One region of the Paenibacillus thiaminolyticus genome, then DNA from elsewhere that is predicted to be linked to it. Evidence: riboswitches for the same ligand, from Rfam matches in the RefSeq annotation. Region 1 holds a riboswitch; the other holds the start of a gene.
What was found. A riboswitch is a leader RNA that binds a small molecule or an ion and turns the genes downstream of it on or off. The one in region 1 is predicted to bind cobalamin.
Positions count from the first base shown of each region.

Region 2: linked by a shared signal. The riboswitch ahead of FLT43_RS11300 (ABC transporter substrate-binding protein) and the one ahead of FLT43_RS18950 (ribonucleoside-diphosphate reductase subunit alpha) in region 1 are both predicted to bind cobalamin.

Region 1 covers NZ_CP041405.1:4,239,557-4,247,088, reverse strand. Annotated here, with positions in the region: gene hcp (hydroxylamine reductase) at 1-1,131, opposite strand, end outside; gene FLT43_RS18965 (GAF domain-containing protein) at 1,325-1,816, opposite strand; gene FLT43_RS18960 (alpha/beta hydrolase) at 2,662-3,591, shown strand; gene namA (NADPH dehydrogenase NamA) at 3,711-4,721, shown strand; cobalamin riboswitch at 4,982-5,255, shown strand; gene FLT43_RS18950 (ribonucleoside-diphosphate reductase subunit alpha) at 5,485-7,532, shown strand, end outside.
Region 2 covers NZ_CP041405.1:2,502,850-2,510,381, reverse strand. Annotated here, with positions in the region: gene FLT43_RS11315 (adenosylcobinamide amidohydrolase) at 1-113, shown strand, start outside; gene cbiB (adenosylcobinamide-phosphate synthase CbiB) at 206-1,168, shown strand; gene FLT43_RS11305 (histidine phosphatase family protein) at 1,201-2,085, shown strand; cobalamin riboswitch at 2,205-2,426, shown strand; gene FLT43_RS11300 (ABC transporter substrate-binding protein) at 2,753-3,748, shown strand; gene FLT43_RS11295 (FecCD family ABC transporter permease) at 3,769-4,812, shown strand; gene FLT43_RS11290 (ABC transporter ATP-binding protein) at 4,809-5,744, shown strand; gene cobT (nicotinate-nucleotide--dimethylbenzimidazole phosphoribosyltransferase) at 6,166-7,245, shown strand; gene cobU (bifunctional adenosylcobinamide kinase/adenosylcobinamide-phosphate guanylyltransferase) at 7,242-7,532, shown strand, end outside.

The DNA.
Region 1 (7,532 bases):
AATCGCAACCGCCTTCTGCTCGAACCACGATAGCACGATCGACACCGGCAGTTCGTTGACACTGCAACCGAAGGCGTCCGCAAGCGCAGCCGCGATCTTGACCGTGGAGCCGGAATTATTGCACTGCCCCAGATCGATATAACGAGGAATGCCCGTATCCGCCACCGTACCGTAATCGACGTCATTGAACCGGAACTTCCCGCAAGAGGTCGTCAAAATAACGGTATCGTTCGGCAGCGATGTCGCGAGCTCGCGGTAATACTCGCCGCCCTTGCCTGGCGCATCGCAGCCCGCGATGACGAAGAACCGCTTGATCTTGCCATCCTTAACGGCCTGAATAATTTCCGGCGCCAGCCCGAGCACCGTCTCGTGGTGGTATCCCGTCGTCAATGTCTGCTCGCTCTCCACATCCGCCGCAGGCAGCGCCAGCGCACGCTCGATCAACGGCGAGAAATCGTCGTTCACGATCTTGGTCACGCCCTCGAGTCCGGCCACGTCATAGGAGAAGAACCGATCGGCATAGGTCCCCTTAATCGGCATGACACAGTTCGTCGTCGCAAGGATGGCGCCAGGATATTGCTCGAACAGACGGCGCTGGTCATACCAGGCTTTGCCGATATTGCCTTTCAAATGCGGATATTTCTTCAATGCCGGGTAGCCGTGCGCCGGAAGCATCTCGGAATGGGTGTAAATATTGATGCCCTTGCCCTCCGTCTGCTTCAGCAATTCCTCCAGCGCATACAAGTTGTGCCCTGTCACGACGATAGACTTGCCCTCTATCTTGTTCTGCGGGACGGTAACCGGCACAGGAACGCCGAAATGCTCCGTATGGGCCCGATCCAGCACATCCATAATGCGGATCGCCGCGCCCCCGACCTTCATCGCCATGTCCAGATGCTCCTGTAAGTTGAAATTGGAGTTAGTCAACGTCATATAGAGCGCTTCATGCGTAATCGCGTCAACTTCTTCATCGACATAGCCCAACTGCCGCGCATGCGTCGCATACGCTGCGATGCCTTTCAACGCAAACACGATTGTATCCTGTAGACTGGCAATCGTCTCGTCCTTGCCGCACACTCCGACAACCTGGCAGCCGCCCGTCGGCGTCTGCTCGCATTGATGACAGAACATTCGCGCTTCCCCCTGTCAAAATGGATTTCTATTTCCAACATACTAAATGGGAAAGCGCCGCCGAGTGCGTACGATCACAACAAATATTTCAAAATCATGAATATCGCATCGACTTCACAATCTCGCCTCATGTCACAAAAAAACAGCGCGTCCATTCCGGATCACGCTGCCCATATGCGATTACAATATGAGATTACAGAACCGCTTCCTTCATCAAGGCTTCGACCATCTTCTCCAATGCCTCCCGATCCGGCTCCTGGAACCGGTCCGTAAGCGGACTGTCGATATCCAGCACGCCGACAAGCCGTCCGTCCTTCATCATAGGGACGACGATCTCGGAACGGGATGCCGCGTCGCAGGCGATATGGCCCGGGAAGGCGTGAACGTCCGGGACGACGAGCGTTCGCCGCTCCTGGGCGGCGGTTCCGCACACGCCCCGTCCCAACGGAATGCGGATGCAGGCCGGCAAGCCCTGGAACGGGCCGAGCACCAGTTCTTCCTTGGACTCGTCCATTAAGTAGAATCCGGCCCAGTTAATATCCTTCAAGCCTTGCCAGAGCAAGGCCGATGCATTGGCCAGGTTGGCGATAAGATTCGGCTCGCCCTCGATTAAGGCGAGAAGCTGCTTATGAAGCAGCGGATAATCCTGATCCGGCTGACCGGAATATTGGCTCGGTGTGAACATCGGCAGGCCTCCTGATTGCACAGTATTTCTTGTTACGATTATGTACCATCGTATCACATCTGGGGGCTGCCGCGAAGAGGCGCTCAGCGCCGCAACGCCTGTATCACCACTCTTTTCCATTACCTCTCCATCTTCATTTGCTTCTTATGACCAATATTCCCGTCGCTCAGGAGAGCCAGTAACCTTTTATAGACCATACAGGCCTCTATGAACGATCCTACTGTTATTCAGAAAGGCCCGAAACCCTCTCGATCCCGCACATATCTCTTATCAAAATATATTCACGGTGATCAGGAAACTCAGCACCCCTCTCTAGCCCTCTTATAACGGATATCCCCATAGCTCAGAAACGAATGATTTTAGACTAAGCAGTTTCAGAATAAGCAGGTTCAGGCTATGCAGGTTCAGACCAAGCAGGTTCAGACCAAGCGGTTCCGAACCAGACGGGCTCAGACCGAGCGGATAGTTTCATCCTGACCGAGTGGGAGATTGAGCGTAGGGTATTGTTTCGAGGAATATATGTTACCTGAACGACTGGGAGACTACACAAAAGAATACGTAATGCTACAACAAATGAAAACAAGACTGAGCGGATGGGATATTGGGCAAAAGGAGTGAGAAAGACATCCGACAAGTATCAGAAGTGCTCCAAAAAACCGCAATCAGAGAATGCGCACGAATCAGAATCATGGATTTCCTTCCCTGTCCGAAGATATAATGGAAGATAATGATATAAGGTCCCTTGAGCGCAACGAGAGAAGCGGACCTGACGAACCGGCAATAGGCTGCTGGCTGCTCCCCTGCCGCCGCAGCTTATCGCCGATCCATTACGGGAGGCGTTCTATATGTTATCCAATACGTTCACGTTCACCGACCCGGAGGGCGTTCGCGTCCATGTGTACCGCTGGGATCCGGAAGAAGGGCAGCCCGTGCGCGGGGTCATTCAGATTGCCCACGGCATGACCGAGACGGCCCGACGCTACAGCCGCTTCGCTGAAGCGCTGACGGAGGCGGGCTACGTTGTCTACGCCAACGACCACCGCGGGCATGGCCGGACCGCGGAACGGCCCGAAGACCTCGGCTATGTCGGCGAAGACGGCTTTACATGGATGGTCCGCAATATGGCGCAATTGACCGAGATCATTCAGTCTGAGCAGGCCGGGCTGCCGGTATTTCTGTTCGCGCACAGCATGGGCTCCTTTCTGGCCCAGAAATATATTGCGGAGCACGGCGATAAAATAAACGGCGTCATTCTGTGCGGCACCAACGGGCCGCGGGGACGCGAATTGTACGCCGGAGTCGCGCTGACGAAGCTGATTGCCTCCGCTCGCGGCTCCCGCCACCGCAGCAAAATGATTGACAACATGGCATTCGGCGGCTTCAACCGTACGTTCCGGCCGAGCCGAACCTCCTTCGACTGGTTGAGCCGGGATGAACAGGAAGTCGATAAGTACGTGGCCGACCCGGAATGCGGATTTTTGAGCACAATTGGCTTTTACCGGGACTTATTCAGGCTGCTGCAGGACATTCATCGCCCCGAGACGATGCAGGCCATACCGAAGGAGCTGCCGGTGATGCTCATTGCTGGCGATCGCGATCCGGTCGGCCAATACGGCAAGGGCATACGGCGGCTGGCTGAGATGTATCGCGAGCTCGGGATCCGCGAGGTTGAGTGCATTTTGTACCCGGAGGCGCGGCATGAGCTCCTGAATGAGAAGAACCGGGATGAGGTTACATCTGACTGCCTCTCTTGGCTGCGGAATCACACGCCGTAATCATTGCTGCATCAAGGAATATCCTTCGACGTGAACGGTCGATTTGTTCCTGCATACTTGGAGGGGTATAATGGAATTGGGAAATACAATCTCGAACATGATTCTTTGGAGGGATAGCCATGCCCCAATTATTTGAACCGCTAACGTTACGCGGGGTGACGATACCGAATCGTATCGTGATGTCGCCGATGTGCATGTACTCTTGCCACAATGAGGACGGGATGGTCAACGATTGGCATCTGGTCCACTATACGTCCCGTGCCGTCGGACAAGTCGGCCTGATCATGATCGAGGCCACCGCCGTCACCCCTGGCGGACGCATCAGCGCGCAGGATCTGGGCATTTGGAGCGACGAGCATGTAGACGGACTCCGCCGCCTGACCGACATGGTCCACGCGCACGGCGGCAAGATCGGGATTCAGCTCGCCCACGCCGGGCGCAAAGCAACCGTCCCCGGGATCATCGCCCCTTCGGCGCTTCGCTTCAGCGAAGCCTATGAGACGCCGGAGGAGATGACGCTGGAGGACATCCGCAAGACGATCAAAGCATTCGCCGACGCCGCGCGGCGGGCGGAGGAAGCCGGATTCGACGTCATCGAGATTCACGGCGCGCACGGGTATTTGATCAACCAGTTCCTGTCCCCGCTCACGAACCAGCGGACCGACAGCTACGGCGGCAGCGCCGACGCCCGCTACCGCTTCTTGAGCGAAGTGATTGAAGCGGTGCGCATCACGTGGTCGAAGCCGCTGTTCGTACGCATCTCGGCCAATGAATATGCCGAAGGCGGCAACGTGATCGAGGCATACATTGACTATGCGCGGCGAATGAAGGACCAGGGCGTCGACCTGATCGACTGCAGCTCGGGCGGGGTCGTCCCTCATCGGGTCGAAGCGTACCCGGGTTATCAGGTCCAATATGCGCATGCGATCCGCCAATCAGCCGGCATCGCGACCGGTGCCGTCGGGCTGATTACCGAACCGTCCTTGGCGGAAGAGATTGTCCGCAATGGCCGGGCCGATCTCATCTTCCTCGGCCGCGAGCTGCTGCGGGATCCGTACTGGCCGCGCCAGGCTGCGAAGCAATTGCGCCAGGAACTCGCTCCGCCGAAGCAATACGATCGCGGCTGGTAATCCATTTATAATAATCATTGCATCTTGAATCTCACTTATTCCAGGCGGGGCCGCACCAGCGGCCTCGCCTGCTTGCATTATCTTCGCCCCAATCCGCCGCTGCCGTTCAAGTGCGGGAGCGGACCTCTCCGATCCCGAACATTTTTAAGGTCCGGACAGCCCTCGGAATTGTCTCAAATCCTGTCATTTTCTTATGAGGAATATCACCTGAAACCTATTTACTTACCCAATATGTTGTAGTATATTATCATGAGTATAACAACATATTGAACGATACAGGTGCTGCGGTTCGACAAAAGCGATGCGCGTCGGGCCCCGGCTTAATAGGGAAGACGGTGCGAATCCGTCGCGGTCCCGCCACTGTAAGAAGCGCTGCCGGAACATCGGTCCTCTCCGTTCCGGCAGCAAGTACCCGACAGAACAGGCGCTCTGTAGAGAGCGGCCTTTTCTATGTCCACTGGGACGAATGTCCCGGGAAGGCTGCCGAGGTATTCGGCTTCGAGCCAGGAGACCTGCCTGTATCGCCGCACATTCATTACCCTACGCGGAATAGGGAACGTGTTCAGGCCGCGCGCTGCGCTGTTACCGCCTTCGGCGGGCGATTGCAGCTGCGTGGTTAGAGGGGGGAGCTGCGCCTTGTCCTAGTGATGCACAGCCGCCATGATAAGAAGCCCCCGGATACATACGGCTTTGCCATGCCGTCCTGAGCTGTTCTCGCGAAGGGACGGCTATTTTTATTGCTCTTTTTCGAGGAGGAATACGGATGCTAACCACCAATCATACTGTTCAGACCGTACACAAACCGAATAATCGCTCGCTCGCGTTCGACGCGGAGCGCATCATGCGTTATGGCGAGCGCATCATGGGCGCTTACCCGGAGCTGGACCGGGAACGCTGGCACCGGGGCGTCCTGGCCAAGCTTCGTCACAGCCATGTTCAGGCATCCGACATCACGCAGGCTTGCATCATGACCGCATTGGAGCTGGTCTCCGTCGAGGAGCCGAAGTGGAAGTTTGTCGCGGCGCGCGCCCTGTTGACGAAGCTGTATAAGGAAGCGGCTTTGCACCGCAGCTACAAGGCGTACGCCGATCGCCCGTATGGCGACTTCTACAAGCTGATTAAGCAGCTGGCCGATATCGGCATCTACCGTCAGGAGCTGCTGGAGGCCTATACGCCCGATCAGATTCGCGAGCTGGGCCAGGCGATCGATCCGGCCTGCGACGAGCTGTTCGACTATATCGGGCTGCTTACTCTCGCGGAGCGGTATTTGGCCGTTGATTTCGAAGGGCGCACGATGGAGCTGCCGCAGGAGCGCTATATGATCATCGCCATGTACCTGATGCATCAGGAACCGGAGGAGCGCCGGGTTGAGCTGGCCAAGGAAGCATATTGGGCGATGAGCAATCTCTATATGACTGCCGCGACGCCGACAATGGCGAACGCGGGCAAGAAGGTCGCCGGCCAATTGTCGAGCTGCTTCATCGACACGGTGGATGACTCGCTGGAAGGTATCTTCGATTCGAATACCGACGTGGCCCGGCTGAGCAAGATGGGCGGCGGCATCGGCGTCTATCTCGGGAAAGTGCGGGCGCGCGGCTCCGATATTCGCGGCCACAAAAATACGAGCTCCGGCGTCATTCCTTGGATCCGCCAGCTGAACAACACCGCGGTGAGCGTCGACCAGCTCGGCACGCGCAAGGGCGCCATTGCCGTCTATCTGGACGTGTTCCACAAGGACATTCTGTCCTTCCTCGATCTCAAATTAAATAACGGCGACGAGCGCATGCGCGCCCATGATATTTTCCATGGCGTCTGTATTCCGGATCTGTTCATGGAAGCGGTCGAAAAGCGCGAAGACTGGCATCTATTCTGTCCGCATGAAGTGAAGAAGACACTGGGCTGGACCGACGGGAACGGCCGTCCGCTAGGACTGGAAGATTTCTATGACGAGCAGGCAGGCCAGGGGCAGTTCCGCGAGAAGTATGCAGAGGCGGTGGCGACCCCCCATCTCTCGCGCATTACGCTGCCGGCCATCGACATCATGAAGCGTATTCTCAAATCCCAGCTCGAGACCGGAACGCCTTATATGTTCTACAAGGATACCGCCAACCGGGCCAATCCGAACAAGGCGCATGGCATGATCTTCTGCTCCAATCTGTGCACCGAGATAATGCAGAATATGTCGCCGACGACGATCGAGCAGGAAGAGCTGGTGCTGGAGGACGGCGGGGCCCGCATCATCATCAGCAAGCTTCCAGGCGACTTCGTCGTCTGCAACCTGAACTCCATTCATCTGGCACGCGCCGTGCGGGTGCTCGAACGCCTCGTGCCGATCCAAGTGCGGATGCTCGACAACGTCATCGACATTAACAATATCGAAGTGCTGCAAGCCCAGCATACGAACCGGCGCTATCGCGCGATCGGGCTCGGCACCTTCGGGCTGCATCATCTGCTTGCGCTGGAAGGCATCGCCTGGGAATCGGATGAGGCCGTGGAATACAACGACTACCTCTATGAGCAGATTCATTATTTGGCGGTGCGGGCAAGCATGGAACTGGCGAAGGAAAAAGGCGCTTACCCGCTGTTCGCTCAGTCCGAATGGGAGAACGGCCGCTACTTCGAACAGCGCGAATATACGACCGGAACGCGCCCCGGCCGCTTCGTGACGACCGAGCAGTGGAACGAGCTCGCTGCCGAGGTCAAGGCGAACGGGATGCGCAACGCCTGGCTAATGGCGGTCGCGCCGAACGGCTCCACCTCGATCATTGCCGGCTCGACGGCGAGCATCGATCCGGTATACGAGCTGCTCAG
Region 2 (7,532 bases), 1.7 Mb from region 1:
GTTATGGGGGCACCGCGACGACGCTGGGCGCCGCCGTGGGGCGGCTGGTGTACGGCACCGTGGCGGAGGCGGTGCGCACGCAGCGGGAAGACGACGGGCCGCTGTTCGAATAAGAGAAGCAGGCGCGCCACTGCCAGGCAGCCGGGGAACGGTGCCACGGCGGTGGAGGAACGGGCTGCAGGCAAGAGGAGTCAGGTGAGCAATCATGATCGCGGCTATAATAATCATCGCAGCATATGTATGGGATCGACTCGTTGGCGATCCAAGGTGGCTCCCCCATCCGGTCATCGGCATGGGGAAAGCGATCTCGGCACTGGAACGCCTTATCCGGAGAGCGGCTCCGTCCGAAGCGGCGCTCAAGCCGCTGGGCTTCTTGCTACCGCTAGTGATGGCGGGCGGGGCATTTGCCTTGACGTGGGGTGTGCTGGCAGGGCTCTATGCTATCAACGTCTGGCTGGGCGCGGCGGTTGAGGCGCTGCTCATCGGCACGACCATTGCCACCAAAGGGCTCCGCGATGCCGGAATGGCCGTCTATGGCCGACTGGTAGAAGGTGATCTGGCGGGAGCGCGGCGCGAGGTCGGCATGATCGTAGGAAGGGATACCGAGACGCTCGATGAACCGGAAATTACCCGCGCTGCCGTCGAGACGGTGGCTGAAAATATTATGGATGCCGTCATCTCTCCGCTCCTGTACGCGGCTATCGGCGGCGCGCCGTTGGCTATGGCCTATCGGGCTATCAATACATTGGATTCCATGGTCGGCTATAAAAATGAGAAATACGCCAATCTCGGCTACGCCTCCGCGCGGCTTGATGATCTGGCGAATTGGATACCGGCGCGCTTGACCGCGCTGTTGATCGTCATATGCGCCCTGTTCGGCTATGACGCGAAGCGGGCATGGAAGACGGCGCTGCGCGATGCGCCGAAGCATCCGAGCCCGAACAGCGGCTGGCCGGAAGCGGCAACCGCCGGGGCACTTGGCATCCGCCTTGGCGGATTGAATTGTTACAAAGGCGTATGTTCCTTCCGCGCCTATATGGGCGATCCCGTCGAGGAGACGGGAGGGGAACATATTGCGGCAGTGTGCAGGCTGCTGACCCGAAGCACACTGCTCTTCGCCATCCTGGCCGCAAGCGTCCTCTGGGCCTGCGGCGGATGGCTCCTGTAGACGAAAGGCGAATGAAGGAGTAATGGGATGAAATGAAACAAAAGCGCACATACAAAGCTCCCCCCGTTCGCCGCAAGCGGCGTCAAGCAGGAGCTAGACGACAAGCCCGGCCCAAGCCTCCGCGCTGCGGCACCCGGCATATCCGCCGCCGTTCAGGCGCATCCAGCGTCATCGTGCGGTTCGCGCTCGTCAGACATTCGCTGACGCAGGCGAATGTGGAGCGGCGGTATATCAGCTATACAGACAGCCCGCTTCTCCCGGAAGCGGAAGAGGTGCTGCGGCCGATGCGCAGGGCAGTCGCCCATCCGGCGCCGCTCCTGTATACGAGCGATATGCGGCGCTGCCGCGAGACGCTGGCTCAGCTGCGTCCGCGCGATGCGGGAAGGGCTCACGTCGATACGAGGCTGCGCGAATACGATTTTGGCATGTGGGAAGGCTTGACGTACAACGACCTGAAGGAGGATCCGGCTTACCGCCGCTGGCTGGATGATATGACCTCCGTTCAGCCGCCGCGCGGCGAGCCATGGCAGACATTCAGCACGCGGACGGCGCATGTCTGGTGGGAGATTCTGCAGAAGGCCGGGAGACAAACGGCTGTGGCGGCGGGACAAGGCGCCCGCGGACAGCGCCATCGGCGGGAATGCGAGCCGGACAGGGAAGGTTCTGATCCGGGCGGCGAGCGCTGCAGAACGGCCCGGCTGCGCCGGAAGCGGCCAGGCCGGGTAGGCAACGCGTATGAGGCGCGGCCTGATGTGCTGGTCGTTACGCACGGAGGAATGGTGCGGAGGCTGTACACGCTCGCATTCCCGAAGAAGACGTTCTGGGAAGCGACCGTCCCGATCGGGGCAGGGATCTTGATTACGGCTGCAAAGTCTCCCCGCCGCTGGAAGTTCCTGCGGGCGGAGCGGCTTCCTTGATGGAGCGAGCGGCGGGTGAGCGAGGGAACAGATAGATGCCCTGAAGTTTGTGAGGAATGTTATTGCAAGGATAGGGTAATTCCCCTATAATCAATAGTCAAGCTATGATGGAAAGACAAGCGAATAGTAATCTATCGGGTCCTTGCGCCGCACGAGCATTGAGCTTGTGCCCAAGGATAATAGGGAAGCCGGTGTGAATCCGGCACGGTCCCGCCACTGTAAATGGAGTGCTGCGCTCAGAATGCCACTGTCTGCGCGGATTCAGGTGAATCCGCTGATGGGAAGGCGAGCACAGCAAGATGCTCCTAAGTCAGGAGACCTGCCCGATAGGAGGACGAGTTATTTCCTTCGCGGAGAGGAGCGGCGTCATTGGAATGGACTTCCTGTTGCTGCTGAGCGGTCATGCTGTCTAACGGCGTGAGATGGCTTTGCAGTTCAGTTCGGAAGGTCCTATCCAGGAGACTGCGTTCCCCCGATCCTAGGATCGGGGGTTTTGTATTTGTGCGCTCTTTGACAATTCCGCCTCGAAGCGGATGGAAAAGTTGGTAAGGCAGGATGCCGCACCAGGAAGACTGGGAGCCAGCCCTTCCGCGTGAAGGGACGGCGTTCGCACTGCTTCGGCAATGAAGCAGGCATGATATTCAGGTAAGTGAGGGAGATAAACATGATGAACAAATGGTGGAACAGAACGATAGCGGTCGCGGCAGCGGCCGTGCTGGCTTTGAGCTTGGCGGCTTGCGGAGCGGCTCCGTCGAAGGAGGCGGACAAGGCTCCAGAATCTGCGCAGCAGCAGGAGAACGGCAATGCGGCTTCTGATGCCGCGAAGACAACCTATCCGCTGACGGTGAAGGATGCGACCGGGCATGAATTCACGTTCGACAAAGCGCCGGAACGGATCATTTCCGTATCGCCGGCAGAGACGGAATCATTATTTGCCCTTGGCCTTGGCGACAATATCGTGGGCGTGTCCGATTATGATGATTACCCGGCAGAAGCGACGCAGAAGCCGAAAATGGGCGGCATCACGAAACCGAATGAGGAAGCGATCATTGCGGCGAAGCCGGATGTCGTATTTAGCGGCATCTCGATGAAGGAAGAAGCCGTCAACAAATTCCGCGAGCTGGGCATTGAAATTTTCAAGGTCGAGCCGAAAACCTATGACGATGTAATCAGCAACATCGAGCTGTATGGTCTCATTACCGATCATCAGAAGGAAGCAAAAGAGATTACCGATCAGATGAAAAAGATGCGCGATGACGTCGCTGAAGCGGTCAAGGGCGTTACCGACAAAAAGAAGGTTTATATTGAATTTTCTCCGGGCTGGACCGTCGGCAGCGGCGAATTCATGAATGAGCTGATCGAGCTGGCAGGCGGCGTCAATATTGCGGCCGCGGACATGACCGGCTGGAACCAGATTAATGAGGAGAACATCATCAAGGAGAATCCGGACGTCATTCTGTTCGCGAAGGACCTTGTCGACAGCGAGACGAACAAGACGCTGGAGGACATTATCCGCGGACGCAGCGGCTGGGAAGCCATCACCGCGATCAAGGACAATCAGCTGTTCGGACTGGACAACAACAAGCTGAGCCGCCCGGGCCCGCGTGTGGCCGAAGCGCTGCAGGATGTGGCGAAGGCGATCTATCCTGATTTGTTCAAATAGATGATGGGATGGACATATCGATGAAAAAAGGGTTTGGCTTTGGAGTAGCGATGTTGGCGCTGCTCCTTTTATCTATTGTAGGCTGTCTGTCCGTCGGATCGGTGAAGATGCCAATGGGTGAGATTGCGAAAATATTGCTGCATCATGTTCCCGGACTGGAATCGCTCATTCCCGTCACCTGGGACGATGCTTCGGCGACCATTATGCTGAAGGTCCGCTTCCCGCGCGTCGTGCTCGCGATGCTCGTCGGCGCGTCGCTGGGGCTGGCGGGGACGGGCTTCCAGGGCGTGCTGCGCAATCCGCTGGCAGATCCGTACACGCTGGGCGTGTCTTCCGGGGCCTCCGTCGGCGCCGCGTTCCTGATCTACTTCGGCCTGCAGTATGCGCTGCTCGGCCAGTGGACGGTTCCGATCGTCGCCTTCGTGACCGGCACGCTGACGCTATTGGCCGTCATGCGCCTGGCGAGAGAAGACGGCAAGATCCCGATCGAGACGCTGATTCTGGCCGGGGTCGTTACGCAGGCGTTCCTAGGCTCGATCGTCTCCTTCCTCGTCGCGATGTCGAAGCAGACGATCAACGAGATTCTGTACTGGGTCATGGGAAGCCTGGCGCTGCGGGGCTGGTCTTTTTCTGCCGTGCTGGCGCCGTATATGGCGATCGGGCTCATCGCCCTGATCGCCTATGCCCGTCCGCTCAACCTGCTTGCCCTTGGGGAGCGGCAGGCGTCTCATCTCGGACTCAATGTCGAGCGCACGAAGTGGGTCGTTCTGCTCGTGTCGACGTTTATTACGGCGGCAGCCGTTTCCGTATCAGGGGTTATCGGCTTCGTCGGGCTCGTCGTCCCGCACATGATTCGGCTGCTGGTCGGCCCGGACTATCGCTTGATCGTGCCGTTCTCGGCTGTAGGCGGAGCGATCTATGTCATGTGGGCGGATACGATCGCGCGGACGGCGCTGGCGCCAACGGAAATACCGCTTGGCGTGGTGACCGCCTTCATCGGCGCTCCGTTCTTCGCGTATCTGCTAATCCGAAATAAACGGTCGAAACGGAGGAGATGGTCATGAAGACGGGAGCCGCGCATCGGGAACTTACAGCGAAGCCGGGGGCCTCATCCGGGCAGATCCGCCCGGGAGAGCCGATTCTTCAGGCCGAGCATATCAGCAAAAGCTACGGCAGCCGAACGGTGCTGAACGATGTCTCCTTGACCGTCCGCGCCGGGGAATGGGTCGGCATCATCGGGCCGAACGGCAGCGGCAAGTCGACGCTGCTGTCGCTGCTGTCCGGCGCCGATTCTCCTGCTGGCGGGCGCATCGAGCTGAAGGGGCGCACCCTGCGCTCCTACACGCGCAAATCGCTGTCGCAAACGATGGCGGTCCTGCTCCAGGAGTCGCTTCCGCCGATTGGATACACGGTCCGCGAGGTTGTTGAGATGGGCCGCTTCCCGTATCAATCCTGGTTCGGCTCGGAGGCGGAGGACAGCGGACCCTATATCGATTCGATTATGGAGCGGCTGCAGCTGATGGAACTGGAGGAGCGGCCGATCGACCGGCTCAGCGGCGGTCAGCGCCAGCGTGTCGCCCTGGCGAAGCTGATGGCGCAGTCGCCGTCTATCGTGCTGCTGGATGAGCCGACGACCTATCTGGACATCCGGTATCAGGTGCAGTTCATGGATGTCGTCCGCGACTGGCAGCAGGACTGCGGCTTGACGGTCGTCTCCGTGCTTCACGATCTGAATCTTGCAGCGTTGTATTGCGACCGGCTCGTCGTCGTGCATGAGGGGCGCATCGCAGCCGATGGCGCTCCGGAAGAGATGATGTCTCCGGATGTCATCGCACGCTACTTCGATACCCGCGCCGCCATCGTGCCGCATCCGGGGAACGGCCGTCCGCAGCTGCTAATGTGTCCGGCCCATACGGACGCAGAACAGAAGGCGGGAACAGAGGCACAGAAGGAAGAGGAAGCCAGAACAGTGGACGATGAAGCAGCCAGAGCATGAAGGCGACGAGAGATTGGGCAGCGACAACGTGAAGGCCGCGGCGTCATGAAGTCTTGTCAACGTGAATGCAGCGGCGTCATGAAGGCGCGTCAACGTGAAGGCAGAGACAACGTGAATGGAGCGGCGTCGTGAAGGGCGCGTCAACGTGAAGACAGCAGCGTCGTGAAGACGCGTCAATGAGAAGCAACGACAGCATGAAGGAGCGGTAACGTGCAGGTTACGGGGTCGTGAAAGCGGCGAGATCCGGTAACGAGGAAGCCATGAACGGGAATCAGGCTGATTCCACGGCATGGCGGGAAATGGAGTGACGAACACGCAGGAGAAGAATCATTTCTGTAATTGGGATGAACATCAATGGCAATGACAGCTAGCAACCAACTATGTGAAGACGGAGATGAATGAGATGAATGAGATGAATGCGATGAATGAACGGCTTAGCGAAGTAATTGGGCGGATCTCTGGTGTGGACAAGACGGCGATGGAGGCAGCCGCTGCGCATCAAAATCAGCTGACGAAGCCTCCGGGGAGCCTCGGGCTGCTGGAGGAGATAGCGGTTCAACTGGCCGGCATTACGGGGACAGTCACCCCTGAATTTAAGCAAAAGGCGATTGTTGTGATGGCGGGCGATCATGGCGTATGCGCGGAAGGGATCAGCGCCTTCCCGGCCGAAGTGACCCCGCAGATGGTAATGAACTTCCTTGCCGGCGGCGCAGCCGTCAATGTGCTGGCGCGTCAGGCCGGAGCCGAGGTCATTTGCGTCGATGTCGGCGTTAACGCCGATTTGAGCCATCCGCAGCTGCAATCGCGCAAGGTGCGCCGCGGAACCGGCAACATGGCCCAAGGCCCGGCGATGACCCGGGACGAGGCGGTGGCGGCGATACTGGCCGGCGTCGACACGGTGGACGAATGCGTTCAGGCTGGCAATCGCATGTTCTCTACTGGGGAAATGGGCATCGGCAATACGACGCCGAGCGCCGCTATTCTGTGCGCCTTGACCGGACTGGCGCCGGAAGAGACGGTCGGCCGGGGAACCGGCATCGGCGATGAGCAGTGGGCGCATAAATGCAACGTTGTGCGCCAGGCGCTCGAAGTGAACCAGCCTGATCGCAACGATGCGCTGGATGTGCTCGCGAAGGTCGGCGGGCTGGAGATCGCCGGATTGACCGGCGTCATTCTCGGCGCGGCGGCCCATCGGCTCCCGGTCGTCGTCGACGGCTTCATCTCCAGTGCGGCGGCGCTGGCAGCGGTGCGGCTCGCCCCGGCGGCGCAGCCTTATCTAATCGCTTCGCATCTGTCCGAAGAGCGCGGTCATGCCGCCTTGCTGGCCGAGCTTGGCCTGAAGCCGGGCCTGCACTTGAATATGCGCCTCGGCGAAGGAACGGGCGGCGCTCTGATGTTCCCGATTATCGACGCTGCGCTGCGCATTATGCAAGAGATGGCGACCTTCGCCCAAGCGGGCGTATCCAACAAAGACACCGACGATAGCGAGGGACAAGAATGACGGGTACGGCCGACGAAGGAAATAAGCTTGTCCTCGTAACGGGCGGCGCGCGGAGCGGCAAGAGCGGATTCGCGGAGCGGCTGTTCATGAAGCGCATCCTGGATGGAGGCATCTACGTCGCGACCGCGGAAGCCCATGATGACGAGATGCGCGAACGGATTCGCCGCCACCAGTCGGACCGGGAGCAATCGGGCTACGGCTGGAAGACGGTGAACGAGCCGTTCCAGCTGCCGGAATGGCTCGCCATCACCAGCGCGGATGCAGAGGCCGCCTATGAGGGGCCGGCC